3 regions of the Neobacillus sp. Fa239 genome follow, and region 1 is predicted to be linked to each of the others. Evidence: riboswitches for the same ligand, from Rfam matches in the RefSeq annotation. Region 1 holds a riboswitch; each other region holds the start of a gene.
The links. A riboswitch is a leader RNA that binds a small molecule or an ion and turns the genes downstream of it on or off. The one in region 1 is predicted to bind cyclic di-GMP.
Positions count from the first base shown of each region.

Region 2: it holds a riboswitch for cyclic di-GMP, as region 1 does, so the genes downstream of both, ACZ5XR_RS02670 (anti-repressor SinI family protein) here and ACZ5XR_RS05105 (CpaF family protein) in region 1, are expected to answer to the same signal.
Region 3: it holds a riboswitch for cyclic di-GMP, as region 1 does, so the genes downstream of both, ACZ5XR_RS14550 (anti-repressor SinI family protein) here and ACZ5XR_RS05105 (CpaF family protein) in region 1, are expected to answer to the same signal.

Region 1 covers NZ_AP041611.1:1,084,495-1,095,568, forward strand. Annotated here, with positions in the region: gene addA (helicase-exonuclease AddAB subunit AddA) at 1-1,868, shown strand, start outside; gene ACZ5XR_RS05070 (spore germination protein) at 1,897-2,115, opposite strand; gene ACZ5XR_RS05075 (spore germination protein GerPE) at 2,161-2,550, opposite strand; gene ACZ5XR_RS05080 (spore gernimation protein GerPD) at 2,531-2,737, opposite strand; gene gerPC (spore germination protein GerPC) at 2,727-3,350, opposite strand; gene ACZ5XR_RS05090 (spore germination protein GerPB) at 3,441-3,680, opposite strand; gene ACZ5XR_RS05095 (spore germination protein) at 3,697-3,918, opposite strand; gene ACZ5XR_RS05100 (globin domain-containing protein) at 4,084-4,476, shown strand; cyclic di-GMP riboswitch class I at 4,646-4,732, shown strand; gene ACZ5XR_RS05105 (CpaF family protein) at 4,866-5,999, shown strand; gene ACZ5XR_RS05110 (fumarylacetoacetate hydrolase family protein) at 6,303-7,211, shown strand; gene ACZ5XR_RS05115 (YisL family protein) at 7,304-7,666, shown strand; gene ACZ5XR_RS05120 (DUF2777 domain-containing protein) at 7,699-8,262, opposite strand; gene asnB (asparagine synthase (glutamine-hydrolyzing)) at 8,430-10,277, shown strand; gene ACZ5XR_RS05130 (alpha-amylase family glycosyl hydrolase) at 10,367-11,074, shown strand, end outside.
Region 2 covers NZ_AP041611.1:550,420-561,493, reverse strand. Annotated here, with positions in the region: gene ACZ5XR_RS02685 (DUF1128 domain-containing protein) at 176-400, shown strand; gene map (type I methionyl aminopeptidase) at 424-1,173, opposite strand; gene ACZ5XR_RS02675 (helix-turn-helix domain-containing protein) at 1,441-1,773, shown strand; gene ACZ5XR_RS02670 (anti-repressor SinI family protein) at 1,849-1,998, opposite strand; cyclic di-GMP riboswitch class I at 2,029-2,121, opposite strand; gene ACZ5XR_RS02665 (carbohydrate kinase family protein) at 2,415-3,359, opposite strand; gene ACZ5XR_RS02660 (DnaJ family domain-containing protein) at 3,860-4,237, opposite strand; gene ACZ5XR_RS02655 (hypothetical protein) at 4,354-4,509, shown strand; gene hutH (histidine ammonia-lyase) at 4,539-6,050, opposite strand; gene ACZ5XR_RS02645 (DNA topoisomerase III) at 6,835-9,024, opposite strand; gene ACZ5XR_RS02640 (hypothetical protein) at 9,170-9,370, opposite strand; gene ACZ5XR_RS02635 (MDR family MFS transporter) at 9,955-11,074, shown strand, end outside.
Region 3 covers NZ_AP041611.1:3,007,164-3,018,237, forward strand. Annotated here, with positions in the region: gene ACZ5XR_RS14530 (DUF3231 family protein) at 1-68, opposite strand, end outside; gene ACZ5XR_RS14535 (hypothetical protein) at 683-892, shown strand; gene ACZ5XR_RS14540 (P-loop nucleotide/nucleoside kinase family protein) at 1,234-1,671, opposite strand; gene ACZ5XR_RS14545 (FbpB family small basic protein) at 1,913-2,047, shown strand; cyclic di-GMP riboswitch class I at 2,726-2,812, shown strand; gene ACZ5XR_RS14550 (anti-repressor SinI family protein) at 2,841-2,963, shown strand; gene ACZ5XR_RS14555 (hypothetical protein) at 3,746-3,871, opposite strand; gene ACZ5XR_RS14560 (hypothetical protein) at 4,237-4,458, shown strand; gene ACZ5XR_RS14565 (DUF3231 family protein) at 5,132-6,172, opposite strand; gene sda (sporulation histidine kinase inhibitor Sda) at 6,404-6,562, opposite strand; partial or broken gene ACZ5XR_RS14575 (alcohol dehydrogenase catalytic domain-containing protein) at 7,111-7,419, opposite strand; gene ACZ5XR_RS14580 (MarR family winged helix-turn-helix transcriptional regulator) at 7,719-8,153, shown strand; gene ACZ5XR_RS14585 (SDR family NAD(P)-dependent oxidoreductase) at 8,201-8,851, shown strand; gene ACZ5XR_RS14590 (NAD(P)H-dependent oxidoreductase) at 8,957-9,493, shown strand; gene ACZ5XR_RS14595 (NAD(P)H-dependent oxidoreductase) at 9,637-10,155, shown strand; gene ACZ5XR_RS14600 (MerR family transcriptional regulator) at 10,264-10,455, shown strand.

The DNA of each region.
Region 1 (11,074 bases):
ATTTTCAAGCTACAGAAGTATCAATCATGCTTTCTTTGCTGCGTGTTATTGATAATCCATTCCAGGACATACCATTAGCATCTGTTTTACGTTCACCAATTGTGGGACTAAATGAAGAAGAACTCTCCCTTATTCGAATTCATCATAAGCAGGGCTCGTATTGGGAGGCCATGAGTGTTTTTTGTCGAAACAAACCAACATCAGTGATGGAAGGCTTATACGAAAAGGTCCGCCGCTTTTATGATTTTTTGAAGGAATGGCGTTCAATCGCGAGGCTTGGTTCGCTTTCTGAATTAATTTGGCAATTATACCGGGATACACAGTTTTATGATTTTGTCGGGGGCCTGCCAGGCGGAAAGCAACGGCAAGCGAATTTAAGAGCCTTATATGACAGGGCAAGGCAATATGAACAAACTTCGTTTCGAGGATTATTTCGGTTTTTGCAGTTTATCCAAAGGATGGTTGAAAGAGGAGATGACCTTGGTGCTGCCAGAGTTCTTGGAGAGCAGGAGGATGTTGTTCGGATCATGACCATCCATAGTAGTAAAGGACTGGAATTTCCGGTTGTTTTTATTGCAGGGACATCGAAAACTTTTAATATGACTGACATTCGAAAATCGTTCATGCTGGATAAGGAATACGGTTTTGCTGCTAAATATGTCAATGCAGAGAAAAGAATTACCTACCCATCTCTGCCGCAAATGGCTTTCAAACGAAAGAAGAAAATGGAAATGCTTGCAGAGGAAATGAGAGTTTTTTATGTAGCGTTGACAAGGGCGAAAGAAAAGCTTTATTTGATTGGTACTACTAAGGATTTAAACAAAAGCTTGGAACAATGGAATGATGCTCTCTCCAATATAGACTGGCTGTTAAAGGACTATGACAGAGCAGCAGCAGTATGCTATTTAGATTGGATTGGGCCGGCGCTGATTCGCCATCAGGACTGTGGTGAGTTACGATTAGAAGATTGTAATGTTTCATCTGTTCCACAAGAAATCAACTGCCACCCTTCCAGATGGAAAATATCTATTCTGAATGCTGAGGAAATAAAACGACAAGAGATCTTGCACGAAAAGGAAGACGACCAATTACTGGAAATTCTGAGGAGATCTGAGCCGATTCCGGTTGAATCCATATTTGCTGATGATATTCATGAGCGGCTAACTTGGGAATATTCTTTTCGAGATGCCTCAAAACATCGTTCAAAACAGTCCGTTTCAGAATTGAAGCGGCAGAGGGAATTGATGGATGAACAAAGTGGAACAGATCTTATTCAAAAGTTTAAGAAGTCGATCCAGAAGCGGCCAAAGTTCATGCAGGAAAAAACGTTGAGTCCAGCCGAACGTGGTACAGCCATGCATATGGTTATGCAGCATGTAGATTTGACAACATCCATTACAAATGAAAGCATCAAAGATCAATTGTCCTGGATGGTAAACAATGAATTATTAACAAAAGAGCAAGCAGAGATCATTGACAGCCATCTAATTGTCCAATTCTTTCAATCTTCATTGGGAAAAAGGTTATTGCAGGCTCGGGAAGTAAACCGGGAAGTTCCTTTTACACTATCCCTTCCGGCTAGTACTGTTTATCCTTCATGGGGAGGAGCGGATGAATCTATATTTATTCAAGGGGTTATCGATTGTATTTTTGAAGATGATCAGGGGCTCGTTCTTCTTGACTTTAAAACGGACGGGATTACAGATCGCTTTAAAGGTGGATTTGAGCAGGCAAAACCTATTATGGAAGACCGCTACAGGCTGCAAATTAATTTATATGCGAAGGCGATAGAACAAATTTGGAAAAGAAAAATCAATGAAAGGTACTTATTTTTCTTTGATGGGGCCCATGTGTTAAAGATTGAATAGGAAAGAGGATGACGTATTGTCATCCTCTTTAATTATTTCCGATTGTAGGCTGGTCAATGAGATTGGTGTCAAGGACATTCGTTCCGCTGATCCCGTTATTTGTTACGATAATTCCCCCGGTATTAAAGCCCCCGGAGCCGCCATAAGTCTTGGAGCTGCTCTTTGGGGAGATATAAACGGTATCGCCGAATTGGACAACCCCTCCACCTACGTTAACGATTTGTACTGGCCCAATTATCGCTGGCATCTAAAAACATCCTTTTCATTAGAACTGCCACGTTATTTTATGCAACTAACGCACATCCTGCTCATGCCCTTCCAGATTTTCCTGGCGAATATGTTTAATTCTTACCTCCATAGAGACATTTCGAGTGTTTCCAACATGTAAAATCGATGAAGACGAAATTCCAATGATATCAATTTCATTTACTTTAATAACAGGTTTGGGATTGTGGGTGAAAGTTGAAATCTGTTCATCGATCGGAGGTAACGGAATAGGCTTTGTAAACACTGAATAAGAGGAGAAATTCCCTTCATTACCGTAAAACACTTCAGCTTCTCTTTGAACGGCTAATGCGCGGGAGTATCCATTCGTAATACAGGAATCTCCAAGCTGTATGATGGAAGAGTAGGATAAAATCATTACCTTTAATTTGTCAACGTTAGAGATTCGTTGTAGCATATCCCGGGGTCACATCCGGCTGCAAAGGAACAAACGGCCCAATTATTAAAGATTCTGCAGGTGTATCAAATGCGGAGGCGAGCTGAATGGTTTCTGTATCACCCACCAGGACTAGCGACGAGCTTGCAACGCCCGTAATATAAATGCTTCCAACGACTAAATCCCGATTATAGACTTCAAAGTTCATTTGTGTTCATTCCTTTCATATTTTCTGGAAGATTATTGAAAAATACATATACACCATTTTGAATTTCCTGCTTTATCGTTTCAATAATCATATTCTCGGTTTCAGGGGAATTTTGAGTTGATCGATTTTGGGCAAGGCTCGCTTTTAAATGATATTCAATCCTGTTTGGCAGCTGTTTGATAATATCCTCCTTGATGAAGGAAAGGTAAGATTCATCTGGGAGAATGTTTAATTTTTGTTTTGCCTCTTCCACTACCTGAGGCAGGTCTACTTCCAAATAGCGATAGATTGCCTCTTCTATTTTCATTGAACGCTGCATTTGTGCCTTAGGTGTAACGGGAGTGTTTAATGATTGATTTTGTACCGCAAAGTCCTCGATTCCTGACAAATCATTTGGATTTAATCCAATGGTTAACGTACCCTCGAGTGTTTCTACCTTCAATTGATCAAATTTATATTCAATTTTATCCACATGAATGGCTTGCCGTTCATTTAATTGCTTCATTTCTTCCTTCATTTTCGTAATGATCGCCTCTAATGCGGAGATTCTATTTTCTTGTGTTTGAATATACATCTGCAGCCATTGAAGGTATTGGTATAAATCTTGATACATTAAATCACCCCATTAGTCATTCTCCTTTTCACCTAAAGTAAATATATGCATGAAAGCCTTCATACAGTTGTAAAAATCTCATTTTGCTTTTTACGTCCTGACTGGTGCTTGTAATGGTACGGAAGGGGCAAGTAAGGCGGATGATGAAGGAGCGGACACCTCACCAGGTTTTTTTGCAGCCGGTGCCGGTGCCGTAAATCCTCCGGTATTATACAAATAGGCGGCAGGTTTAATAATTCCGGCACTGCCAATTTGAAGGACAGAGGAATTTGTGATCCCGCCAATTTTAATAAAATTGATATGAATCGATTGTTGGATGTAAAAATTCATCATAACCACCCATTCATCACATATTTAAGAAATTGGCTTGATCAATAACGTCTGGGTCTGTTGTATTGGTGGAGCTTAATTGATTGTGGACATCCAATCTCTCGCCCGTATTAAAAGAACCAGCCCCGGAAAAAGTTTTTGCAGTAGCAAATGGCATAATTTTATAAACATCACCAATATGGAATATCGAACTGCTTCCAAGAGTAATGACTTGCGCTACTCCGACAATTGCTGGCATTTGCAACACCCTTTTTTTAGTTTCTTTACCTATCTTATGTATAGGCGGATGTAATGTGATTCATTCGCCCAAAATAATTTAAAGGATATTAGTGTGATATATATCACAAAATGTAAGGCTAAATAACCTTATAATTATCAGTAAAGATAAGAGTAGGTGAAAAACATGGAATACCCATTTAAAACGCTTTATAGTGAAATAGGCGGGCAAGAAACAATTGACGAGCTTGTTAATGCTTTTTACCCACGTGTATATGCAGATAAAGATTTAAGCCCTTTATTTGAAGGGGATATGCAGGAAATTATGAGGAAACAGCGAATGTTTTTATCACAATTTCTAGGCGGTCCGCCCCTGTACAGCATGGAATTTGGCCCACCAGCTATGAGGGATCGTCATTTGCCATTTGAGGTTACACCAAAACGGGCAAAAGCTTGGCTTCGCTGCATGAAAGAAGCCTTTCAGGAAATTGGTCTTGACGAAAATCCTGCCGGCCTTGCTTTTTATGACCGCTTGACACAGGTCGCAGGGATTATGGTCAATAGTCCTGATCAAGAGTAAAATTGAATTAATTTTCGACGAATTATTAATATTTATATGGTGAAAAGATTAAAAATAGTTCTTAATACCTGTATGTTTGTCTATTAAATAGTGGAAAAGTAGGATATTCGATAACGTTAAAACAATTTATTATGTGAGTAAGAGATCAGTCAGAATATTAAACACTGGTTCTCGATAAAGGCAAAGCTGATGAAAATCAGTGACGCAAAGCTATAGGGGCTACAGTGCAGTGTCACTATGCCAGCCAGTTACCGAAAGAATTAGGGTGTTTTACCACAGGTATTCTATATGGACATGGATCTACCCATGTTTTTTCAGTAGGATCCCAGTGTCAGCCAACCCCCCTTTCGGAAAAGGGGGGTATTTCAATTGCTTGGAGGTGAATTTCGGTGAAAGTTGAGGATATGACAAATGCAAATGAGCAGAAAGCGTTTATTAACGACCTGACAGGATTAGAACCAATTAATCTGCTCCTATTAGATGAAGATATATCGGAAATCATGGTTAATGGACCAAACCAGGTATATTGTGAGAGTAAGGGTAAATTGATGTTATCGTCTATACATTTTCGTGATAATGAACATGTGATGAATGTCATTAAAAAAATGGCCAATGTACTAGGTAGGGAAATAGACGAAAACTCGCCAATGATCGATGCCAGACTTTCCGATGGGTCGAAGGTTAATGCAATTATACCCCCTTTGGCATTAAATGGACCGACACTTACCATTCGAAAATCACCAAAAGCTCCTCTTCAAATCAATGAATTAATTCACCTGGGAACAATTACAAAAGAGATTGCTATTTTCCTTGAGGCATGTGTAAAGGCAAAGGTAAATATTTTTGTCAGCGGTGGCACAGGGTCCGGAAAAACAACAACATTAAATACCCTTTCAAATTTTATTCCGAATGATGAAAGAATCGTAACTGTGGAAGAAATAGCTGAGCTTCAATTAGGCCTGGAACAAGTCGTTTCACCTGCATCGAATCACTCAGGTATTGAAAGTAAAAGCGGCAATTCGATTCATGACCTTGTTAGTAAATCATTTGGGATGAAGCCAGACCGTGTCATTATAGGTGAAGTGCGAGGAGAGGATGCACTTGATATGCTGCAGATGATGAAGGGCGGACTTAAAGGCTCTCTTGCTACTGTTCTCTCAAACTGCCCTATGGATTTGATTTCCAGATTGGAAACGATGATTCAATTAACAGGAGTGGACTTGACGGTAAAGGACATTCGTGAAGAAATCGTCGAAAAGATTGATATCATCATCCACCAATCACGGTTAAAAGACGGGTCAAGGAAAATTATAAACATTACAGAAGTACAAGGTCTGGATGGGGATAATATAAAACTTCAAGATATCTTTATCTATAAACAAGATGGGGTAAATGCAGAGGGTAAAATTATCGGTCAAATAATGCCAACAGGTGTAAAGCCAAAACTTCTTGAACGGATTCAAGAATCAGGAATCAATATACCTTCGACTTTATTTAAAAGCTATGTAAAAGGCGAATGGTGATTTTCTACAACCGTTGATTGGAGCGGAGGGCACTCGACTCCTGCGGGATGAAGCGGTCACGGGAGACCCCGCAGGCGCGATAGCGCTGAGGAGGCTCCCGGACTTCCCCGCGGAAAGCGAGCGCCAGGAGCGGAAATCAACATCCAAGTTTAACGGAGCCTTTAAAAAAGCATTAGTTGAGAATATTCTCTACATGATTTACAAAGATCTGAAGATAATATCTGAAGGTCTTTTTTTGAGATTAAAAAATTCAAATTTGTTAGCATGCTCCGTTTCTTTTAAACTATTGTTGAGGTGATTAACATGAGATTTGTTACTTTTAGACAAGAAAATGAACCATTTGTTGGAATTGTTCATTCAGATGGTACAAAAGTGCTCCCCATTGAGAAGGCAGAAAAAGCAAAATCAGGATATTCCCGATTTCCATCCACATTGCTTGAATGCATTGCCCTTGGTGATGGCTTTATTAATGAGATAAAAGCATTACTTGAATGGGTACATAGCGAGCCTAATGAAGAATCACTCTATTTGCCGCTGGCAGATATTGAATTGCTTGCTCCAATTCCAAGGCCCGCTAAAAATATTTTTTGTGTCGGAAAAAATTACGCAGACCATGCCATAGAAATGGGGAGCGCAAAAGATATCCCCGAACATGTGATGGTTTTTACAAAAGCACCAACATCGGTGACCGGACCAAACTCCGTCGTACTTAATCATAAATCGGTTACAAATGAACTTGATTATGAAGGTGAATTAGCGATAGTGCTTGGCAAACAGGGGAGGGCCATTAAAAAGGAAGAAGCACTTGATTATGTTTTTGGCTATACCATTATCAATGATATAACTGCAAGGGATTTACAATCCAGACATAAGCAATTTTTTATTGGAAAGAGCCTTGATACCACTTGTCCAATGGGACCATGGATTGTGCATAAAACCCTGATTGAGAGTCCCAATCAACTCGATATCGAAACCAAAGTAAATGGGGAAGTAAGGCAAAGCTCCAATACGAAAAATTTTATTTTTTCCATTGAAGAGATCATCTCGGTTTTATCTGCCGGAATGACCCTTGAACCTGGAGATATCATTGCAACAGGTACACCAGCGGGAGTCGGTAAAGGCTTTAAACCGCCAAAATTTTTAAAAGCGGGAGATCAACTTGAAATTACAATTGAAAAAATTGGTTCGTTAATAAATACAATTGAGAATTAATTCTTTTAGTTGTCATAATTTCAGACTTATTTTTTAGTATTTTATTTTTGCCTATGATATGATGGTTTCGACTATACATAAGGAGGCAATATATGATTCACCTGCATATTACCGCATGGCTTATAGCTCTAATCTTATTTTTTGTTTCGCTGTCCTTACAGAAAAAAGGTAATGAAAAAGGCGCGAAAATTTTAAAAATGATTATCAGGGTGCTTTATTTGGTGATTATTGGGACAGGCATTATGCTATTCCCACATCATTATTCCTATCTAACAAAATGGTATGTTTTAAAGGTAATAGGCGGTCTATGGGTTATTGCAACCGTTGAGATGATTTTATCACGCGTTGCCCATAACAGAAGGACCTCTGTTTTTTGGTTTCAGTTCATCGTGGCCCTTGCACTAGTTTTCTATCTAGGCTTTGCGGTTTTACCGTTATCCTTTCTTCATCCATAGAAAAAAGCTGCCCTTATCGGCAGCTTTTTTAGCTATGAAATCATTTTTTCAATAATTAATCTCTTCCCAGTATTTAAGGTGAATTCAAAGCGGTCGTTGACTTTCTCAAAGTAGAAGAAATGGTGTTGAACATTGCAAATTTGTTCCTGATTGTCAAAAACAATAAAATTAACTCCATCCTTTCGCTGTGTATCAGAGAGAAAGGAAAGATGATTGTAACAATAGATGCAGTCGTAAATCGAAAAACCTAATGAATTTAACGTAGTAACAAACTGGAAAAATGCATCATCATTAATCCCATCTAATAATCTCTCTAAGGAATAAACTAAATGCTTCCGAATTCTGATCAGGTCATGGTCACGAAGCATTGTCGTTTCGGTGCCAATCCGAATTTTCCCTGATTCAAACAAAATTCCTTTCTTCCAACGATTCATTCGAAAAATTTCTATTTCTTGATGAAGCGAATCATCGAGCATGGTTGCCTCTTCAGATTCTTCATCAAAAAATATCCATTGGTCATTAATTTGTTCAACGCTTCCTTCGATATAAGCTCTTTGTTGATTATCGTATAGTTTTCTTCGCTGCTGTCGATTCATCCTTTAACCTCCGTGCCAGTTGCTTTCATTCTTCTTTGTAGACATCTTCCTCCAAATTTATAACACCATCCGGAATATTTAGGACAATTAACCAATCCATGCTGGCTGAATAGTATAAAACATGAAATTTTGAACAGCAGTTTGGATTGTTGAAAGGAGATTATATCGTGTGTGGAATTTCCGGATGGATTGATTATCAAAAAGTAATAGGATATGAAACGGATATACTTACAAAAATGGCAAATACATTGGCAAAAAGAGGTCCTGATGAAACAAACATCTGGACGAATACGCATGTTGGTTTTGGCCATAAGCGGCTAATCGTTGTCGACCCAGCAGGCGGGAGGCAGCCAATGTCAAAACAAAAGGACGGTTTTGATTACACCATTTGTTATAATGGTGAGTTATACAATACTGAAGATATCCGTAAAATTCTCCTTACTAAAGGATATTCGTTTAATGGCCATTCTGATACAGAAGTACTGTTAACTGCCTATATAGAATGGGCGGAAGAATGTGTCCATCACTTAAATGGAATTTTTGCTTTTGCGATATGGGATGGAAAAAAGGAACAGTTGTTTATCGGCCGTGACCGTTTAGGTGTTAAACCGTTATTTTTTACCGAGCACCAAAAAGGTTTTCTGTTTGCTTCGGAAATCAAGGCGATCTTAGCACATCCCGAAATCAAAACGGAAATCGATGCAGAAGGACTTGCAGATATTTTCGGGGCAGGACCATCGCGTTCACCAGGATCAGGGATTTTTAAAGGAATTAAAGAACTCCGGCCAGCCCATGCGTTAACTTTTTCAAAAAATGGTTTAAAAGTTTGGCGTTATTGGAATGTGAAGAGTGAAGAACATCATGAAAATGCAGAAGAAACGGCAGAAAAAGTACGTTATTTAGTATCAGATGCGGTGACAAGACAGCTCGTTTCTGACGTACCTTTATGTACCTTTCTATCAGGCGGTCTTGATTCCAGTATTATTACGGCAATTGCTGCTACTGGATTTAGTGATCAAGGAAAAGGGCAGCTTCATACGTATTCTATTGATTATGAGGGAAATGATCTTCATTTTGCTGCCAATGAATTTCAGCCTGCTGCCGATAGCATATATATTCAAATGCTGTCAGAGCGGTATAAAACGATGCATCACGAAAAAATCATTTCTCAAGAACAGCTTGCCCATGATTTAATCGAAGCCTGCCATGTTCGCGATTTCCCTGGCATGGCCGATATTGATTCTTCCCTGCTATGGTTTTGCAAGGAAATTAAAAAAGATTTTGTTGTGAGTCTTTCAGGGGAATGTGCAGATGAGATTTTTGGCGGTTATCCGTGGTTCCATCGAAAACAAGATCTGGAGCGTCCAGGTTTTCCATGGATGCGTTCCGTTTCCGAACGGCAGAATTTGTTAAAATCTCATTGGCAGGATAAATTAAAACTCAATGAATTTGTCATGGCGAAATATCAAGAAGCGATAAATGAAACACCGAGGCTGGATGGAGAAAGTGTGGAAGAGGCTAAGCGGCGCGAGCTCTTTTATATAAATATGATTTGGTTTATGACCACATTGCTTGACCGAAAAGACCGAATGAGTATGGGAGCAAGCCTGGAAGTCCGCGTTCCATTTGCCGATCATCGTTTAGTGGAGTATGTTTGGAATATTCCATGGGATTTAAAAATGTATCGTGGCAGGGAGAAGGGTATTCTTCGCAAAGCGTTTGAAGGAGTATTGCCGGAGGATGTACTATATCGCAAGAAAAGTCCTTATCCAAAAACCCATAATCCAGCGTATACAGCGGCCGTACAAACATTAATGAAGGAAATCTTAAAGGATAAAACATCGATTTTACACGAATTTTTTAATCGGGAATATTTACAAAGTATTGTCGATACAGGTGGAAATGCGTTTAAAGAACCATGGTTTGGCCAGCTGATGACAGGGCCGCAATTATTGGCCTACTTTGTGCAACTGCACACTTGGTTTAAAGATTATCAGATTAACATTGTAAACTGAGGATATTTTTGGATTTTTAGGAATTTTTCGATTAAAATGAATGTAGGGAAGAGGGAATCCTCTTCCCTTTTTATGAGGAGGAAAAATATATGAAGAAAGTTATTTTCATCATGATTTCAATTCTATTACTATCATCTGCATCTGCAAATGCAGCAGTAAAGAAAGCAAATCGCTTATGGCAGGATGAATCGATTTATTCAATCATGATTGACCGCTTTAATGATGGCGACACCACAAATAATCGGGATGCAGACAGAAAGAATCCCAATACATATAATGGCGGGGACTTTCAGGGAATCATCGACAAACTGGATTACATTCATAATATGGGATTTACCGCCATACGCCTTACACCGATCTTTGACAATGCTTCTAAAGGCTATCATGGTTATTGGGTTAATGATTTTTATAAAACGGACGAGCATTTTGGATCGATCGAGACTTTTGAAAAACTTGTAAAAGAAGCGCATAAACGAAAAATGAAGGTCATTATTGATTTTGTTACGAATAATGTTGCACCTAATCAAAAGTGGGTATCCGATCCAGCTAAGCAAACTTGGTTCCATCCTAAACTTGCCATTCACAAAGGAAGCAATCAAAAGGAGCTTGAGAATGGCTGGGCAGACGGTTTGCCGGACCTAAATCAGGACAACCCTGCAGTGAAAAAGTATTTAATTGACGCGGCAAAATGGTGGATCAAGAAAACCGATATAGACGGCTACAGTTTGCCAGAGGTAAATATGGTGCCTGTCACCTTTTGGCGTGATTTTTCAAAAGAAGTGAAGAGTGTGAAAAAG
Region 2 (11,074 bases), 530 kb from region 1:
AAATCATCTCATCCTTCATTTTGCGATAAGCCGTTTCTCTATGCAAGTCTGTTTGGAAATATTTATGGTTGATTGCCATTAATGTGGTTGATTACGATAGTAAAATCAAGTTTTTATTGACATATACTAGTTATAATGAAAAGATGAAATTATTAATTCTGAAAGGGTGGCCGGAATGAATCTATCGCAAAAATCTACTGAAAATGTTGAATATATGATCGAAAAAATAAAAGAAAAATTGAAGGTTTTAAATTTGGGAGCCATAAAGCCATCTCATTTTGATGAAGAAATGTACGAAGAATTAAAGGAAATTTATGAAATGGTATTAAAAAAGCCATCCTTCAGCCCAAATGAAATGCAGGCACTTGTGGAGGAGCTTGGCAACCTAAGAAAAAAATAAAAACAGGTCACATGACCTGTTTTTTACTTTTGTTCTGTTAAAATAATCGGACCATCTTTGGTAATGGCAATGGTATGCTCATATTGAGCGGAAAATTTACCGTCTATCGTCCTTGCTGTCCAGCCGTTATCATCCATTTTCGTTTGATATCTGCCGACATTTACCATTGGTTCGATGGTAAACACCATACCTTCTTTAATTCGGGGGCCTTTTCCTGCAAGCCCATAATGCGGCACATCCGGCTTCTCATGAATAACTGTACCAATTCCATGGCCAATAAAATCCCGCACAACCGATAACCCTTCACTCTCAACGTATTTTTGGATAGCATGCCCAATATCGCCAATCCGATTCCCTGGAACAGACTGCTCAATTCCTTTATACAATGCCTCTTTGGTGACTTTCAATAAATGATCCGTTTCCTCGGACACACTTCCTACCGCATAGGACCAGGCTGAATCCGCCAAGGCGCCGTTATAATTCACCACCATATCAATTGTGACTATATCGCCTTCCTTTAAAGGTTCCTTTCTTGGAAACCCATGGCAAATTTCATCATTGATACTTGCACAGGTCGCAAATTCATAGCCCTTATAACCCTTTTGTTCCGGTTTAGCATGATTTTTTCTTAAAAAATCATCCACAAACTCCTCAATTTCCCAGGTAGTGACCCCAGGCTTGATTAATTTTGCGATTTCTTTATGACATGAAGCGAGAATTTCTCCAGCTTTTTTCATGGCTTCAATTTCACGTTCTGATTTTAAAACAATCATGTTTTTACCTACCTTTTTGATTATTTTTATGTATTCTAACTAATAAGGTTCAATAATGAATAGGTGCCAGCAGAATTTGAAAAGATACTCTTATATATTAGCCCTATCTACACATTTTTTCAAAGATTGATTTTTAATTAAAACCGATATCATCATTTCAATAATGTTCATCTTTTTGTCAATATAAATCGTTCGTAATATGGAACTTTTTCATTCTTTTTGATAAAATATTCATATTCATATTAATTATTAGGTGTGTGAGAATCAATGATCGGTGATCGTGTAAAAAAACTCCGTTTAGAAAAGAAAATGTCCATTTCTGAACTTGCCAGCCAAGCGGGGGTTGCAAAATCATATTTAAGTAATCTTGAAAGAAACAAGCAGACAAATCCTTCCATTCAGTTTCTTGAAAAGATTGCTGCCGTCTTGAATATCCCTGCCGATCATTTAATACATGAACAAATCAATAAGGATGATTTGGATAGTGATTGGATGAATCTTGTTAAAGAAGCAATGAATTCCGGTGTATCTAAAGACCAGTTTCGTGATTTCCTTGAATTTAATAAATGGCGGATTAATCAAAATAATAACGATAAATAAGAGAATTGAAAACAAGAAAGCATTCTGTAAAGGCGTCAACTCATACAGAATGCTTTTGTTTTGTTACTTATGTAATTAACGATTCTCAACTAAAAAACCCTGCACACCATTTTGATTTAAGAAATCTCGAATGGATTCCTTCGTAATTCCCAGATCTTTTGCTTCTAAAATTAATGCCATCCATTCCTCATCCATTACTTCAAAGATATTCTCCGTTTTAACCACTCTACTCACTCCTAAAATACAATTCGTATTCCAGGCAGCCCGGCCATCATCGTAAGGAAAACTTCTTACCTTAGATCCTCGGCTTTGCGTCCCTTTTTTTCAAAAGGTTTGCCTTTTTCTGCTTTAATAAAGACTGAAAACCATCATTTTTCAGATAATTTTTTATTAGGACTAAATACTTATCAAAATCGATAAGTTTATTATATCTAGTCCTTTTTTAGTAGGGTGTTGGATTTTGTCATTTATTTATCATTTTAAGACGATTTTTTAACACAAAATATTCCATTTTTCTACAAATCCCATCTTCTTTTTCTGACAATTTATAGATTTTATCATTTTCGAATAATAGAATAATGGGAAAAGGAGGAAATTCGAGTCGAATTTCCTCCTTTAAGCAGTTAAATTATTTAATGTAATCAGCAAAAAGTTGTTCCCATAAAACAATATTTTCGAAAGGCTTCATTAAGGCTTTGATTGTTTAATGAAGGGGTTACCGTTTCATTTGACTGAATGGTGATCAATGAACATGAAAGTCCAATTTTGCAGGCATCTTCGGTGCTTAATCCTTTTAAATAACCAAATAAAGTTCCGGCAATAAGTGAGTCCCGAGCCCCGGTTACATCGACCACCTTTACTTCACATGGTACTAATGCCCCCGCTTCGCCTTCCTTTGTAAAAAAGATTAATCCCTTCTCCCCTCTGGTAATGACAACTTTTTCGACACCCTTCTTTAAAATTGCTTCTGCCGCTTTAAAAAAATCGCCTTCGCATTTCATTTCAATCTTTGAAAGTTCTTCTGCCTCTTTTTGATTAGCGATAAACCATTTGACACCTTCAAGGGACACCGGCAATTTTTTAATTTTAGAAGATGAAACCGGAGCAATACAAATCGGTATATGCTTACTTCTGCAATGAGTGATAATTTGCTGGATGACCTCTGAAGGAAAATTTGTATCCAACAAAACGATATCAGGGCATGCATGCTTCCATTTACTCTCAATCATTTCCTTGTTAACATCCTCGTAAATGGCCATGTCCGCAAATGCAACCATCATTTCTCCTTCTTCATCCAGCACTGCCGTATAGGTTCCCGTAGGTTTCCCCGGAACAATTTCAATCAAACTCATATCAACGAAATCTTTGGTGTTTTCAAAAAGCCAACTGCCTTCTGAATCATCACCAATTAAAGCCAATAGGGAACTATCAATCCCAAGCCTCCCCAGATTTTCCGCGATATTTCTTGCAACTCCGCCACCAGAAATTTTGCTGTTTGCCGGATTTGAGGTTCCAAACCTTAAATGATTCTTTACTTTTATTTTCCTATCAATATTTGCACCGCCAATACAAAGAACCTTTGACACTACCTTCACCCCCGGGACTATGATGTTAAGTCAATTTTCGACATGTTTTCCCGTCAATATATTAATTACGATATTAATCATTAAATTCCCTTTGTTAAAAAATGGATTTTTCCCCTTTTTTGAAACCGTTTTCCTAAATTAATTTAAAAGGTATTGTTAGTGAACTTTCATGAAAATGTATGCAGTAAATTTTCATGTTAAAGATATTTGTCTATTATGTGCCAATTAACTTATAATGTTAACAAATTAAAAATATACTTAATATTGTTAATATTCAAATAAATGGTGGTGAGCATTAAAAATGACTCTAATGCATGTCCTAAATTATACAATACCTATTGGCTTTATGGTTGTTTTTGGTTTCCTGCTTGACCGCATGTGTAAACCCGCAAAATCAGAACAAAAAGCTGGCGATGAGTGAAACCATTAGGCATTCATATCGACAGCTTTTTTTCTTTGGCTTTTTTATACTTGGTTGTTGACTTTCCTCTGATCATCATCTATTTTATAAACTTATTTTGAACCTTTTGTTCATAGTTTTTAAAAAAGGAGGAATTTGTTTTCACTCCGCGTTTTGACATGAGCTGATTATAACGGAGCAGCTTTTCATTTAATTTATTTTGAAGGCTGGCCTTTTCTGTGCTGTCATCGCACTTTTTGATTAATTCCTCAATGGTCATCATTTCTTGTCTTAATTGGCTTTCGCCCTCTGTAAATCCTGCGTTTTTCATTAGACGATAAGCCATCCGTAATTCTTCAGGGATAGCAGACAAATCCTCTATCTCCATTGGTTTCCCTAAACCTGGGAGATTTTCAAATTCCCCGTCTTTATAGGCTTTTTTAATGCGGTCTTCCGAGACAATATGAAATAAATCCATGCTAAGCCTCCTTATTACCGTTTTCACTATGTTTATTATATCAAATTACGGAGTCTAAATAAATAATTCATATTTGTTTGGGAATGCTACAAGCGAAGACGAAAGGAGTGTTTGGTTTGGCACGTGGCGAACATTTTAATCATAAGAAGAAGAATCATCCTGGTGAATTTCCAAAGAACAGTGTAGCGGAAAAGAAGTCTGAGGGAGCACCTGGAGACGAAGAGTTTCTCGTTACGCAGGAAGCGTTTAAGAATCGTGTAGAAGAAGAGTAAAAGGCGTGAAGGATTCACGCCTTTTTTCTTTACTTCGCAATGGGCTGCAATAATTTGGATAGGTCGACTGTTTTTAAAACCTCTGCTGCTTTTTCGATATCTTTAGAGAAAATGCGGTCTTTGTTAATAGTAGGAATCGATTCACGACCCTTTTCATAAAGTTTTCTTGTCTGGGTGGCCATTTTATCTATTCCACGGTATTCAACCGCCTGCATCGCACAAATCAATTCAATCGCAAGAACTCTTCTTGTATTTTGAATAATTTGGTGGGCATGTCTTGAACCAATGGTTCCCATACTCACATGATCCTCTTGGTTTGCTGATGATGGAATAGAATCCACACTTGCCGGATGGGCCAATGTTTTATTTTCAGAAACAAGCGCGGCAGCCACATATTGCATGATCATCGCCCCGGATTGTAATCCTGGTTCCGGACTTAAGAATGGCGGCAGATCATTTAGCTGCGGATTAATCAATCTTTCAATTCGACGTTCCGAAATATTGGCCATTTCCGCAACAGCAATTTTCATAAAATCCATGGCAAAAGCAATCGGCTGACCGTGGAAGTTTCCGCCGGAAATGACTTTATCACCATCATCAAAAATGAGCGGATTGTCTGTTGCCGCATTCATTTCAATCTCTAATTTTTCTTTAACATAATCAAGAGCCTGCCAAGTTGCACCGTGTACTTGTGGAATACAGCGAAGCGAATAAGCATCCTGCACTCGCAGCTCCCCTTGCTGAGTAGTTAGTAAACTGTCACTTAAGTAATGTCGAATTCTTGCCGCTGTATCAACCTGCTGCTGATATCCGCGGGCAATATGAACCTCTTCTGCAAATGCATCAATGATTCCATTTAATCCTTCAATTGTCATGGAAGAAATAAGCTCACTTTCAAAGGCAAGCTGTTCAGCTTCTAAATAACCGACTACACCCATTGCTGTCATCGCCTGTGTTCCGTTGATTAGAGCAAGACCTTCTTTTGCTTCAAGGGTAACAGGAAGAATTTCTTCAAGCTGAAGAGCTTCTAATGCATCCATTCGTTCTCCCTTATAAAATACCTCTCCTTCCCCAACCAGAACTAAAGCCAAGTGAGAAAGCGGAGCCAAATCACCGCTGGCCCCCAGTGACCCCTGCTGCGGTATGACCGGAATAATATCTTTATTAACCAGCTGGATCAGCTTTTCTATAACAAGCGGTCTAATTCCTGAATGACCTTTTAAAAGGGCATTGGCTCGTAATAAAACCATTGCTTTTGCGACAACCTTCGGAAAAGGTTCCCCTACCCCGCAAGCATGGGAGCGGATTAAATTAATCTGAAGGTCCCCAACATGATCTTTATCAATCAATACATCACTAAATTTTCCAAACCCGGTGGTAATTCCGTAAACAACTTTAGATTCAGAAACGATTCTTTCTACCGCTTCCCTGCTCCTTTTCGCTGCTTCCATGCTTTTCTCGGAAGCTTGAACCTTTTGTCCACGAAATAATACTTCCTTCATCTCTTTTAATGTTAAATTTTGACCTGTTAATACAACCATATTTTCCACCTCTACTAATTTAGTGTAATAAAGAAATAAAGAAAGAGGCTGGATTCCATCATCTATTAGATTTGGATTCCAGCCTCATTTATAGGTTTTTCTGAATAACGTTCTGTTTTTAAATGTTTCATAATCACCATTCCATTCAGAATATTCTATTATCCTATAATACATATTGTACGTGGGGGAAATTAGGATTGTCAATGCATTTTTCCAAATTTTAGCACTCTAACACTTTATCACAATAGTAAATAGAAGGCTGATTGCAAGAAAATCTAGTGAAAAAATCAAAATCACTGCCCTCTTTTAAGTAAAGGTTCTTTACTAAAAGACTGTGGTTTTACGATTTGCTCTCTTGAGGACAAGATCTATCTTGAAATCGGTAAAGCTGTCCTTAATCAACGCTCTTGTGGACAAGATCTATCTTGAAATCGGTTAAACTGTCCTTAATCAACGCTCTTGTGGACAATATCTATCTTAAAATCGGTTAAACTGTCCTTAATCAACGCTCTTGTGGACAATGTCTATCTTGAAATCGGTTAAACTGTCCTCAATCAATTCTCTTGAGGACAATGTCTATCTTGAAATCGGTTAAACTGTCCTTAATAACTAACCCAAAATCAACACAAAGATTTCGAAAATAGCCATATACAAAAAGAGTGCCTCTATTCAAAGAAGCACTCGTTACGATGTTTTTTTCCTGTTAAATTCTCTGGCATTTCCTTATCCAAATTAAGGTATGAGCCCCCAAAATGAACCCGTTGTATTTTACTGTTCTTATAAATCAGTCGAATTTTAAACCTTTTAATGCGTCTGCAAAAGCATTATTAATGGGCTCTGCTTCTTTTTCTTGCTGTTTTAAATACTTTTGCACGGTTCGTTTATCTACTTTTCCGACAGATTCTTTCTTCCTTCTGGCTTCGAAAGCAGATAGTTTTTCACGATATCCACATTTACAGGTGAAGATTTGACCTTCACCTTCGCCACGGAGCTCGAGTTTTTTATGACAATTTGGGCACCGTGCATTTGTGAGGCGTGAGACATTTTTACGATGTCCGCATTCACGGTCCTGACATACGAGCATTTTGCCTTTTTTGCCGTTCACTTCAAGCATCGGTTTTCCACAGTCCGGGCAGCTTTTTGTGGAAATATTGTCGTGCTTGTATTTTTTATCACTTGCTTTAATTTCAGCAACGATTTCTTTTGTGTAGTTTTTCATTTCCCGAATAAAAACATCTTTTTTCAGCTTGCCATGAGCGATTTGATCAAGCTTTTGTTCCCACTCTGCCGTCAACGTTGGAGATTTTAGCTCTTCTGGAACTAAATCCAGCAATTGGCGGCCTTTGGAAGTAAGATGAATATCTTTGCCGCGCTTTTCGATTAAGAAGGAATTGAATAGCTTATCAATAATGTCTGCACGCGTCGCAACGGTCCCTAATCCACCAGTTGCTTTTAAGGTTTCTGCCAACTGTTTATTTTTTGTTTCCATATACTTCGCAGGGTTTTCCATTGCTGAAAGTAAGGTCGCCTCATTAAAACGTGCAGGTGGATTGGTTTGACCTGATGTTTGGGCAATGAGTTTCACGTTTAATGTATCGCCTTTTTCAATTCGAGGCAGAATCTGTTCTTTCAAATCGTCTCCTGTCTCGTCGTCCTCAAACCGGTTTTCGTATACTTCCTTCCAACCAGCCGCTAAAATGGTTTTTCCTCTCGCCACGAAGCTTTCATCACCGATTTTCGCACGGAGCGTTAATTGCTCATACTCGAAGGCCGGGAATAAAACGGCTAAGAATCGTTTTATAACTAAGTCATAAATTTTCCGCTCTTTATCTGTAAAGGCTGAAAAGTTTACATAGCCTTCTGTTGGAATAATGGCATGGTGATCGGACACTTTGCTGTCATCTACAAATGCTTTGGATGCTTTGATCGGTTTGCTTAAAACCTTATTCGCTAATGAACGGTATTCCCCAACTGCGCATGCTTTTAAGCGTTCTGGAAGCGTTCCGACTATGTCGGAAGAGATGAAACGTGAATCCGTTCGAGGATATGTTAAAACTTTATGCTGCTCGTACAGCTTTTGCATAATGTTTAATGTTTCCTTTGCCGAGTAACCAAAAATTTTATTCGCATCACGCTGTAGCTCGGTTAAGTCATAAAGTCCAGGAGAGTAAGACTTCTTCTGCTTTTTCTCAATCTCTTTAACAATGGCATTTTGTTTGCCAAGTTTTTTTACAATCGCATCGATTTTCTCTTTCTCAAAGCTGCGGCTGTTCCCTTTTGCATCCTGCCAGGTCAGCTTTAAATTATCTGCTGTTTGGGCTTCGATTCCATAATAGGTTTGAGCTTTGAAATTTTTGATTTCGTCTTCACGGGCAGCTATTATCGCTACAGTTGGTGTTTGCACACGGCCGCAGTTCAACTGTGCATTGAATCGGGTCGTTAATGCGCGTGTTGCATTAAGTCCGATATACCAGTCAGCTTCTGAACGTGCGACAGCTGAAGCATACAAATTGTCATAGGCCTTGCCAGGCTTCAGGTTGGCAAAGCCATCCTTGATCGCTTTATCGGTAACAGATGAGATCCATAGCCGTTTGATCGGTTTATTGACTTTTACTTTTTCAATAATCCAACGGGCGACTAATTCCCCCTCTCTCCCAGCGTCTGTAGCGACGATGATTTCACTGACATCCTTTCTCGTCAATTGGCTTTTAACAGCATTAAATTGTTTTCCTGTCTGCTTAATGACCGTTAATTTCAAATGCTCAGGCAGCATTGGGAGGTCTTCTAAATTCCATGTTTTATATTTCACATCGTAGCTTTCCGGGTCAGCAAGTGTGACTAAGTGTCCTAGCGCCCATGTAACAATATATTGATCGCCTTCAAGATACCCATTTCCTTTTTTATTACACTTCAGCACACGGGCAATATCACGAGCAACAGAAGGTTTTTCAGCAATTACAACATTTTTTGCCATTTTTTATACTTCCTTTCATGTTTCCATTAGATAAATATAGCATACGTCCCTCATGGTTTCAGTTATTCTTATATCGAAAATTCAAATGCATAATTTTCCTTCTGGGGCAATCAGAGGGCTTCTTAATTACCAATACATTGGAAAGTCACTTTGTTCGGGCAATGCAATCGGGTCTGCTTTTACCGTCCGAGTTCTTTTTTCTCCTCCACGGGTAATGCAACCGCTCTGCTTTTACCGTCCATGCTCTTTTTTCTCCTCCACAGGCAATGCAACCGGTCTGTTTTGACCGTCCATGCTCTTTTTTCTCCTCCACGGGTAATGCAACCGCTCTGCTTTTACCGTCCATGCTCTTTTTTCTACTCCACGGGTAATGCAACCGCTTTGCTTTTACCGTCCATGCTCTTTTTTCTCCTCCACGGGCATCTAGACCGGTTCTTATTTACCATTTACTTGAAATATAAAACTCCTCGGGCATTAAGACGGCTTCTTAATTACCCCTTCCTTAAAAAATTCCTCTCATCGGGGGTTTAGACCGCTTCTTAATTACCCGTTCCTTGGAAAATTCCCCTCCTCGGGCATTTAGACCGCTTCTTAATTACCCGTTCCTTGAAAAATTCCCCTCCGCTGGCATTTAGACCGCTTCTTAATTACCCGTTCCTTGAAAAATTCCCCTCAGCTGGCATTTAGACCGCTTCTTAATTACCCGTTCCTTGAAAAATTCCCCTCCGCTGGCATTTAGACCGCTTCTTAATTACCCCTTCCTTGAAAAATTCCACGCCGCGGGCATTTAGACCGCTCCTTAATGACTCCCTCCATAGAAAATCACTCTCCTCGGGCATTTAGAGCACCAGGACCCAAATTTTTTTTATATGAATTTTCCCAATTAAATAGTAAGATAGTGAAGGACAAAATGAGAAACGAGGATTTTTTATGAGGATTAGAGATTGGGATCCGAATTTAAAGGTACGCTTATTTAGTGAAGCGATGATGAACATAACCTTTTGGATGTTCTTTCCGTTCTTGACCATTTATTTTGCAGATGAATTCGGGAAGAATAAAGCAGGGTTTTTATTGGTCTTTTCACAAGCTTTTTCAGTCATTGCCAATCTGATGGGCGGATACTGTGCTGACCGATTTGGCCGAAAGCGGATGATGGTTCTATCTTCCATTGGTCAGGGGCTTTCGTTTATTACCTTTGGTTTTGCGAGTTCACCATGGTTTCAGTCGCCATGGATTGGTTTTATCTCTTTCGCGATTGCCGGTGTATTTGGTTCCTTTTATTGGCCGGCCAGCCAGGCGATGGTGGCGGATGTTGTAGAGGAAAAACACCGCAGCAATGTATTTGCTATTTTTTATACCTCCATTAATATTGCAGTTGTCATCGGCCCCATTATCGGAGCTATTTTTTATGTACAATACCGTTTTCAGCTATTACTGATTGCCGGGATTGTCTGCATCATGCTCGGGTTGATTTTAGCGAAATGGACGAGGGAAACCGTCCCTCAAAGAAAGAATTTGATCGATGTGGACGGCAAATGGTATTACTTTTTGCAAAATCAGCTGCGAGACTATTCGTTAATTATTAAAGACAAAACATTTTTGTTGTTTATCATAGCCGGTGTGCTTGCTGGGCAAACATTTATGCAATTGGACTTATTAATTCCCGTTTATATTAAGGATATGGTAAAAAGTCAATCTCTTTTTTCATTTGGAAGCTGGTCTTTCTCTGTAAACGGTCCACAGGCCTTTGGGATCGTCCTTGCTGAAAATGGTTTGCTTGTTTCTTTGACAACGGTGTTTGTTACAAAATGGATGAGTAAATATAGGGAGCGGAATGTATTTGTCCTTTCCTCGATTGTTTATGCCATTGCCATATTGGTTTTTCAGCAGACACATTGGATCTGGGGATTTATTTTGGCGATGGCGATTTATACCCTCGGTGAATTAATGGGCGCAGGCCTTCAGCAAAGCTTTGTTTCCAAGCTTGCACCGGAGCATATGAGAGGGCAGTATTTTGCGGCAGCTAGCTTACGATTTACCTTCAGCCGTA
Region 3 (11,074 bases), 1.9 Mb from region 1:
GTTTTTTCCATGTATGTAAGCCAAAGTGTACCGACCTCTGATGCACTTAAAGGATTGGTTAGAGCCAATACAATTACCCCCATGTGATTTAGCTTTTTGTTTGTATTCTTATATTTCTCGACCAATTTACTAAATATGTTTTAAAAATGTAAATAAATAGGAATTTAAAACAAAAGAACAAAAAAAGCATTGACGACCTTTAAACGCCAATGCCAAAACCCTTTAAGTATACGTTAGGTGTGATAGGACAATTTTTAATTTTGATGTTTTTGTTTTTGTGCTTAACTGCTCGTTAGCACAAGAAGGAAAAAGAACCGCCGCAGGGTTTTGTTCTTTAACTATTACCCGCCCCGTTACTTGAAGAAGAGAATCTTTTATCTCAGTTCTTTATAATCATCGTTTATAATACGGAACACACTTTTCTAAAAGTAATTGAAATCCGTAAATTATGAATGAAAAACCGAAATATGTTAAGAAAATATGTATACTTTTCCAATTAACTAACTTATATACCTTTAATTTTTGAAATACATAATTAAGAGGAAATGCAAGAAGCATATCCATTAAAAAATTTATTGCAACATATCGCTGAAATTTTCCAAATGTTAAATGAAAAATCCACAGTGTTCCTGCGAAGAAGGAACCGAATACATAACATAAATCAGTAAGGATTAATGTTGTCTTGTTCCCCTTAACTATCCAAAATTTATATGGGATTGATAAAGCGCATACACTTAAAACAAGTACGGATGTAAAGGTTGTAACAGGTAAATATTTACAAAATGACTTTTTAGGTAAAAAAATTAGTGAAGCCCCTGATATTAAAACTAATCCTATCCGAATTATTGCAGGAACCATTTTTATACCCCCCTCCTCAAAATATTATTTGTAATACATATTAATTTATCCAATTAGATACTTTAAATTTTTTTACTCGAACCCATTATGGCTTCAATAAGTGCAGTTTCCGCTTGAACTAACCTGACCAGTTAGCGGAACAAGAAAAGATGACCGCCACAACTATCCTTGCCGGAATCCGATTTATCACTCAAGCATCCGGTTTTTTTAAGTCAAATTTTTCACAAACCATAAAGATACTCTATATAAATACCTATATTTTATATAGAATTTTTCCAAATATTTTTAATGCAAAATGGAATTAGAGAGATAAAATACTTATTCATTTTTTAGTTGGAGGTTCTAATATTAGCTTGTTTAGTTATAAGTATAGAATTATTCAAGTTCCTCTGAAGAAGGTGGCTCAAAGATTGGTATCCACTCTTTAAGTTTAGTTTCAGGTATTAAAAAAGTCCCATCTGGATTCTGTTTATTTCTAGTTTTTAGACGTTCAAACAATAACTCTTCAGGTACATCAACAAAATGAATTTTAAATTGAGCTCCTAATTCCTTTGCTCGAGAACGGAACTCGTCTCGTTGACTTCGAACCCAACATCCAAAATCTAGGATAACATCAATGTTTAGAACTAAAATTCTAGCTGCAAGGTCCCACATAAGAGATTCCACAGTATCATGTCTAGCATCATGCTTCGCTTCATCTGATTCCGTCATGTTCTCCCCATAATCATGACCGAATAAACGGATGTGCCATTCCTCAGGAGTAAGACGCACTGCTGAATATTTCTTTTCAAGTTTACGTGCAGGTATCTCCAATCTTTCAAAAAGACAAACTTTTCTTTAAAGTTATATGCCTAAATTAAATAGCTCATCTAAACATCTTCTTAAATAAACCTGCTTCGTTACTTTAATTATTGTTAATTCCATAGGGATAGGTATTTTTTAATATTTCATTTTGTCTAATTTTACAGAATTTTCCCTCTTTATTAAGTATTTTTTAACGATTAGATGATAAACTAATGATCATAATTTAATATCAAGAAAGGTGACAGACCTCATGAGAAAACGAATTATAAACTTTAATAAACTAGTGTTGGATAATAAAAAGGAAATCATCAAAGACCTTGATCTAGTAGATAAAATTGAGAAAAAAATCGAGGAAAAACACTTTAAGCGAATACGACTATCTTAGAGCAACTACATCCTGTTACTCTCTTTTTGTTCTCTGATTATTTTCCGTTGGAGAGAAACTGTCCGGGAAACTAAATAGTTGAAAAATCATCCAATAGGCACCAAGTCATGATACGACTCCGTGCCTTGAATCTTTTAGGAGTGGCCACAAATGGAATCCAAAAAGACGTGTGAATTGCATTTTTTTAGCCCAAAACCGAACCCGTTACCATTTTCAGCCACTCTAAACTTATCCTTTAATTTATCTATTACTACGGACAATTTTCACAGTAGTAAATTCCATCTACTTTATCCTTCCTTAATTCCTCATATAGGAACAACTGGCTACAGCATTCGCACTTAATCAACTCATCAGCACAACCTTCGCATGCTTTCCACTCATAGCCTGTATCTACGATGTTATTTTCTTCGAAATAGTCATTACAAAAGTCACATCGTACATTCTTATCCCCCATAAATTACCTCCCCTTTTATTAAGTGGATTCAAGTATTACTTACCTTTAGTTATGAAACACAAATTGGAGAAATTTGAATTAGCTAAATAAAATATATAAATAAAAGGCAAATAAATTCAAAGTCTTTTTCAGCATCTCCGCAAATATTGTCGAACTATTTCGGTTTTCATTTTGTTCAATATAGTGAACGTTTGTGTTACAATTATTTCAACTTATTAACAATATTTAGAAAAAGGCAAACCCTTCGAAAGATTGGGACGCAAAGCTACGGGTCTAAAGTTATTCATAGCAATGACGGCTGAGCTACCTAAAATAGTAATATTTTAGGAGGTTAATGTAATGACTGCTGCAACAGTTTATGAAAAAGAACTAGACAAAGAATGGGTTGACCTTATTATTAAGGCTCGAAATTTAGGAATTTCTATTGATGAAATTAAAGAATTTCTAAAAAAACAATCTTGACCTTTATTTGGTCTATTTTTTTTCTTCGCCATTTATTTCAAAAAATTATTAGGTATTTTTAACCACTCATTTATTTACATGATGAAAATTCTATTCTAAAATTAAGTCAAGTGTTCTTAATCAAGTACAAATACAACTATAAAAAGAAGGTATTTTATGATATTTCCTTTAATAGAAAAAGCAAATAATATTTAGGACTTTCTCTATGATGATAAAAATAGTTAACAGTAGGCATTTACTAATAATAAGGACTCATATACTAATTATTTGAATTTTAAATTTATGGTACAAGCAGAGTAAAAGCAATTATGGGATATACAGAACAGGGAATGAGGTTAATCTTCATTCCCTGTTCTTATTTATAAAACATAGAATTACAAACAATACTTCACCGTATTAATTTACCTGACGATAGTAACCAGCAAACTCTAACGCTTGATTAACACTGCAGCAATAAAAAACAGTCAACAATCAGTTCATTTTTATTCATTTTCTGTAACAATCTTTTCCCTTTTTCTGCATTTCGACATCCAATTCCATGCTTGTATTTGGCAATATCAACACTTATAATCAATGTTTGAGAAGCTATTTGAGCAATCTTTTCATTGGTAATAATTCATTTAAATAGCCTCCTGGTAGTATTTGTGTCCTTTTTGCCGCCAAGCTTTGGACACTCATTTCTTACCTAGGTGCTTTGTTATATCCAAACCTCATATTTCTTCATTACAGAAATGCTGCCTGTTCAAAAAGAAAGCCCCTCTAAATCCAGAGGGGCTTTTCATTTATTTAATATTTGTTTTATTGGATATAAAATCGAAAAAGGCATGTACAATTTCAATTGATTGAAAAGCAACAAGAGAAAAGGCTGTCATACTAAAGAATATTATAGGAATAATACGTACCCACATTTTCATTGCCTCCTTTAAGAGCTTTTAGCTAATATACCAGGATTTTATGAAAAATAGATTAAAGATAAATAAATAAATTCTAATAACAATCATTGTTGCTCCAAAATTGTAATGAATTTGTTAAGGGATGTACTTATACTAATCTGCCACGTTACTTCAATAAGAAAAATGACCGCCGCAGCGATCATTGCCGGAAAACGTTCTTTCACTCAAGCACCCGTTAGTTTAACAAGCACCTTCCAAATTTAAAAACCCCCGCAATATGATGAATTCGTTTATTTTTTTGAGAATTAATTTGATAATACAAACAAAGATAACTTTATACTCATACTATAAAAATAAAGATCTTTGAAAGTGGTGTTAGAATGACTCAACATATTACAACTGGTCCAGATCCTGGACATCCTGGTTCTTGTAAAGCAAAATATAATCGCCATACCTATTCTAGCTATTTTCCCCAAACCCACACTTCCAATCACAATCCCAATCATATAAGTCCTTATATTAATCAACCAATTATTGGTTATGGTCATTATGGGAATCCATACTGGGGACCACATGGACCTTACTTTCCTTTTTTGTATTAAAATTTAAAGAGTTTGTTGGTATTACCCCATATTAAAGCAATACCCATAGTACACTTAATGCAGCTTTTTTATTTTATCAATTCAACTAATAGTTTAACAAAAACCGCTACCAAAATGTAAATCGGAAAAGAATATATTTATTTCCATTCGTACAAAACATAAATTCCCAAAAGGTGGAATAGCGGTTCAATTAGGAATGATATAACGGCGGAAGTAGAGAAAATTGCTATAAGAAAGCTGATCCATTTTCCACCATATCTTTGGTATACCAAAATAAAAATTACTGGTAAGTAAGTCAAATCAAATGGCACTAAAGGGGGAATAAAAGCCCAGTACAAGCGAATCGGATATGCCCATGCGCATGATTAGTTCCAACCATATCAAATATAAGCGAAATGAATTCAAAAATTAAACCGTAGTTTAAAATCAAATGAGTCCGCCTTTTATCAACGTTCTTTATCCATACAATCCACTTAATTAATTGTTGTCAGCAATAACATCAACCATTGCCAGGTTAAAAACGAATGATTAGCCCAATATTCATGAAATGTCTTTAAAAAGTACATCTTTAAAAAGTACTTTACCAGTCATCGGTACGAACCATTCCCTTATTTATCATTCCTGTTATTATTCCAACTTCAATGCATCTGTTTTAAACGCATTTTAAGGCGTTCTATTCAGCCGCCAAATGCGCTCGGTCAATTGATTTTGGAGGTTGCTCCATCCAGCCATGTTCGATCAAAATTTGGGCACCCTCTTCGACAAATGAGAAAACATTCCACATATTTCTGCTATACATAAAGGCAATATCTTTTCTGCCATTGACGGCGATGGAGTTAGCAAATGATCTGATCTTCATCGAAAACATATCCACCTTGTGATATAACATTAATTTGTCAGAAAAGGGTGAAATAAGCGAGTCTGTAACCAAATGATCTAAACGTATTGGGGCCGGCAAATTATCAACGGATAGTTTCTCACCGAATTGCTTAATGGATCTTTCAGTGATATCCAATCCTCTATTAAACAATTGCTTTACCTTGTTATTTCTTACTACTTGGTGGAAGCCCATCAATAAAGCTTTGCTTGTAGTGTTATTCTCAACGTTGTCATAAAGATGGGTGACTTCCAATCCATGCAGCGGACGGACATCCCCCATGAAACCCTTTAAAAAAGTTTGTTTTTCGATAAAATCCACTTTTTCCGGTACGGGCAGGATGGGAGGTTTTAAAATAAAGCCCTTGCTGATTAAAACAAGATTAAGCTGCTCTAAAAATTTAGAGGTAGCTGTGGTACATTCATAAAAAAATTCCATGACATCTTGTTTCATAATCAATGGAACAGCAACGGCATATAGGCTCAGTCCTGCCTTGGCAGCGTACTTCAAGTAATGGACATAAAATTCATCTTCATATAAACGGGGGGACTCCAGATTCACGTCCTTATCTGTAAAACCGACAGGGATAGGGAAATTCTGTGCATTGAAAATCCGTTCCGTCTCTTTCATAAACTCGGTCGCTAATTTCAATCCATTCTCAAGCAGCGTTTTAATATCCGAATCCTCAACATGTTTCAGATAATAATTCAAAATCCGTTTGGACATGCTGTTCCCCATATAAGTAGCCCAAAGTTTCGCCATTTCTACAGATGATAATGGTGCACCGGAGCTAAGTTTGTCTGAGCTTAATTTGATTGGTTTAAGTGTCGTATCCATGACTAGATCTCCTTCCATCTAGGAATCAGCTTAGCTTAGTATTTTTCCTCTTTTGGCTTTTTATTCCGATTACCAAGGCGATTCAATGCTTCAAAAAACAAATCTCTTTTCTTCAATCCTCTACTAACAAATCCATAAAAGCTTTATCCATATTCTTTAAATCTGCACTTTCACATACACATCATTCAGTGCTCATCATGCAAACGCTCCATAAAGATCCTCCAAAATGTTTTATTTAATCCTTCTTAAGTATTCTTTAGGAGGAAGATTTCTCCTGGTGATTTCATTACTCACAAATCCGACGAAGTCATTTCCTAGCTGCTGCTCAATAGCTTTTCGATAAATCGCCAATAACAATTCATCTTCTACATAAAACCATGCATTATACATTTCACTTCACTTCTTTCTACAAAAAAGTGCGTTTTTTCTTTAACATCTGACCATGCAAGATTCCTGTCTTTCGATGACTTTATTACGGTACTACATCCTTATATTTTTCTTATTTCCAGGGAACATTATTCAGAAACTGAATTAAGGTGTCCAAATGTTCTTCCTGTCTCTTCTTCAAGTAATCTGCTCCGTTACTTCAATAAAGAAAGAAATGATCGCCGCAGCGATCATTAGGTTACTTCCCCGTCGAACACGATTTTTAACTCAAGCTACCCTTTAGCATAAGTGTATTGATTCACAATCTATAAAGAAGATTGCTATGGATTCTTCTCTAACAATATTCCCAGCCGATAATAATGCACTTTATCTTGTGACATAGTGGCTACCTTTTTTCTATTCCTTTTGACTATTCAAACCTTCCAAGGGATAATAAGGAATCAGTTGTAAAAAATCTCAGGTGATAAAAATGAAGCTTAACAACGAGACTTCAAGTCTTCTCAGTTACAATATACAAGCCTTGAATACGATGTTGGGGAAAAGTTCTATTTTCAAATAAGACCGCCATGTATTAAAATAGTTTCAACTTGATCAATTGGCAGTTTACGGAATAATGATAGGTATGCTGTGTACCCTGCTGTCGGCAAAGCAGCTGCATCTTCAAAAGTTACGTTGTATGGAATTCGAGAAAAAGTATGTGCCGTGGTAACAGTATATTCTGCATAGCCACCCTTCTTTGTAAGGTCTCCATGATAGACTACTCGATCTCCTTTTTTCCACTGAGTGACCCCTTCACCAATCTCCGACACTATACCTGCTAGGTCTAAACCCAGAATATGAGGATAAGACCATTGGGATTTTCCACCATTGGCTGTTTTATAATCAACAGGATTTACCCCAACAGCATATACCTCAACTAATCTCTCCTAGACCGGGATTTGGTGTTTCGACTTCTTCTACCTTCATGTCTTTCCATTGACCTTTTTCACGCAATAGCAATGCTTTCATTTATTTCATCCTTTTCATATAATCTTAATAAGTTTAAGAACAAAGTTTATAATATATACAGCTTCTGATGGAAACAAGAAAATTGATTAGTTGACCTTAACATAATTTTGTGTTAATTTGTATATGCAAATGATTAAAAGGATTTGATTAAATGAATGAAGAAGAACAGGTATTAATTCATTGTCTTTACTTTACAGCCAGCCGGTTTGCTCGTAACATTACAAAATTAGCCGAAAAAACATTTGATTTTGGTGACCTTGCTCCTTCATATCTTTACATGATAATGATTGTGAAGTTCCATCCAGAAATCACACAGAAGGAACTATGTCACAAGTTATCCATTGCGCCTTCGACCAGTACGAGGTTTATTGATAAACTTGAAAAATTAAAATTAGTCACAAGAAAAATGAATGGAAAACAAACGTTTATCTCACTAACTGAAGAAGGAGAAAAAATGTACCATCAATTTCGGGTTTCTTTAAAAGAATTGTTTACCAGTTATTCCAGTGTCTTAGGACACGATTTCAGTAAAGATTTAAGTAAAATGCTTCACGAAGCGAGCAATAAACTAGAAAGAGAACAATAATTTTTTTACCATTTCATTTGCATATACAAATAAATTAGGAGGCAGTTATGATGTCAGAAAAGATTTTGCTAATTATCGGTGCAGGACCAGGGATTAGCTTAAATACAGCAAGAAAATTCGGAAAAGAAGGCTTTAAAGTTGCCTTGATTTCCCGCAGTATGGAGGCATTAAAGAAATATGAATATGAACTTAAAAATGATGGGATCGAAGCAAAAGGATTTCCAGGGGATGTCTCTTCATTAGCAACTTTAGAAACAGCCATTGAATCGGTAAATAAGACTTTTGGAAAAATTGATGTACTTTTATACAATGCTGCTTCAGGAAGACCAGGCAAACCAACAACATTAAGTGCTGAGCAATTAGTAGAAGATTTTAAAATCAGTGTAGCTGGAGCTCTTACTAGTGTAAAAGAAGTAATTCCCTATATGCAAAATGGAACCATTTTGTTAACAGGTGGCGGATTAGCTCTTCACCCATATGCTGACTATGCTTCATTAGCAATTGGAAAAGCAGGTATTCGCAATTTAGCATACAGCTTGCATCAAGAATTGAGCCCTAAAGGAATTTATGTTGGAACATTAACTATTAAAGGGTTTGTGCAAGAAGGAACATATTTCTCAGCTGAAAATATTGCTAATACATTTTATAGCATGTATGAAAATCATACGGAAACAGAAATTATCTTTGAAGAAAAGTAAAATTTTTTAAAACTACATTTGTATGTACAAATATTTATTTTCAATGAAAGCTACAATAATTGAAATCAAAACTATAAAAGAAAATTTACAAAAGGAGACTTACTAATGAAAACTCTTGTAATTATCACCCACCCTAATTTGGAACAATCTCGGATTAACCGCACTTGGATGCAGGAATTGAAAAAACACGAAGAAATTACGATTCATACGCTTTATCAAGCGTATCCGGACGGGAAAATAAACGTAGCACACGAACAAAGCCTATTAGAATCACATGACCGTATTATTCTTCAATTTCCATTTTACTGGTACAGTACGCCTTCTTTGTTAAAACAATGGCAGGATGAAGTGCTTTCTTACGGCTGGGCATATGGTGAAGGCGGCAATAAGCTTCACGGGAAAGAACTAGGTCTTGCAATTTCAACCTTTGGACCGGAAGATTCTTATCAGTCTACTGGCTATAATCATTTTACCATGGAGACCTTAACAACTCCTTTACAGCAAACTAGCAACCTCATTGGCACGAAGTTTTTACCCTTGTTTGTGCTGAATGGTGTTATGCATGTTACAGATAAACAACTTGAAGAAAATGCAAAAGCATATGTTAATTACGTTTTTCAGCCATCAAAGGTAGAAGCATGATTTAAACACACACCACGGAATAACGCTTTATCCCCAACTGTCGGACGTTAATCGCAAGTTGAAATGAATAAAGGTATTTCTTCCACAGAAATACCTTTCGATGTTTTTTATTTGCGTGTACAAACAATTGAAAGGTGATCAAAATGAAAACATTAGTTATTGTAGCCCATCCAAACTTGGAACAATCGAAGGTAAATAGAACATGGATGAACCGTCTTCAACAAGAAGAAAATGTTACGGTCCACAATCTATATGCACATTACCCAACATTTGAGATTGATGTGGAAAAAGAGCAGCAGCTTCTAATGGAGCATGATCGTATCGTTTTGCAATTCCCATTCTACTGGTACAGTTCACCCGCTTTATTAAAACAATGGCAGGATTTGGTTCTTACTTACGGTTGGGCATATGGGTCCGAAGGAACGAAATTGAGTGGAAAAGACTTTATGTTAGCCATTTCAACAGGCGGACCAGAAGAAGCCTATCAAGCTGGAGGATACAATCACTTCAGCATGAGCGAATTAACCAAACCATTCCAAGCAACCGCTAACTTGACCGGCATGAGGTTCTTGCCTACTTTTACGAAGCAGGGAGTACGCCTTTTAACGAACGAACAAGTCCTCGAAAGTGCGGAAGAGCTGGTACATCATCTAAAAAAATAACTAGAAAAGAGGTCTTGAAGCGGTAAATTTTTTGTTAACTGCAAAGAAACAAAACCTACTGAAGCTGCAAATGACCAGGATTCTGCCCGAAAATTATGGGATATCAGTATGAGCTTAATCAAGCCTAGAATCCTTATTTTAAGGGAATCAATGGATGGGGATGGTACCATCCCACAACGACTAAAAATGATGAAACACCAAGAAATCAATGTTCTACAACACATTCGTGATACTGAAGAAAACTTAATAAAAATTCAACAAAAAATTGCAAGACTTGAACGTGAGATGAAAAAATATTGAAAAAAGACCAACGTCAACACGTTTGGTCTTTTTTCAATATTTTGTAGATCTCTCTTTTAATACAACTAATTTTTAAAAAGTAAAAACAAGTAACGGTAGGCCTATAAAAACATCCTACTTAATCCATCTGAACCGTTTGTGGATAAGGATATGCCACAACAACCCACGCTGTTCAATTAACCTCCCTCCCAGTTAATTCAATAAGAAAAGGCATTACCGTTGTTCCAGAAATGCACCCTTTAGTTTAAGTGTGTTTATTCACAAACTATCCTTCTTTCAAACAGTTCTTTTTTAACGCAGTTTTGCCATTTCCACCCATAGAAAAGAGCTTTCCATAATTTAAAGGAAAGTCAGTTTGCTGTTCGTTACATAAAAAGAAGCTACTCCGAAAAGAGTAGCTTCTTTTAAAAGTTTAGCACTATTAGAATAAATTACGGTTTAACCAATACCTTAAGTGCTTCTACTTTACAATTTTCATTCCACATCGTTAGACTAAATCAAATCGTATCAGGACCCCATACTGATCATACCCCTTTTTTAGAGTAATAGTATCAGTATCTTCAAGCTTTAGAGTTTAATTGCGATTGTTTTGATTTTTTTGTATTAGTAGCCATTTTTT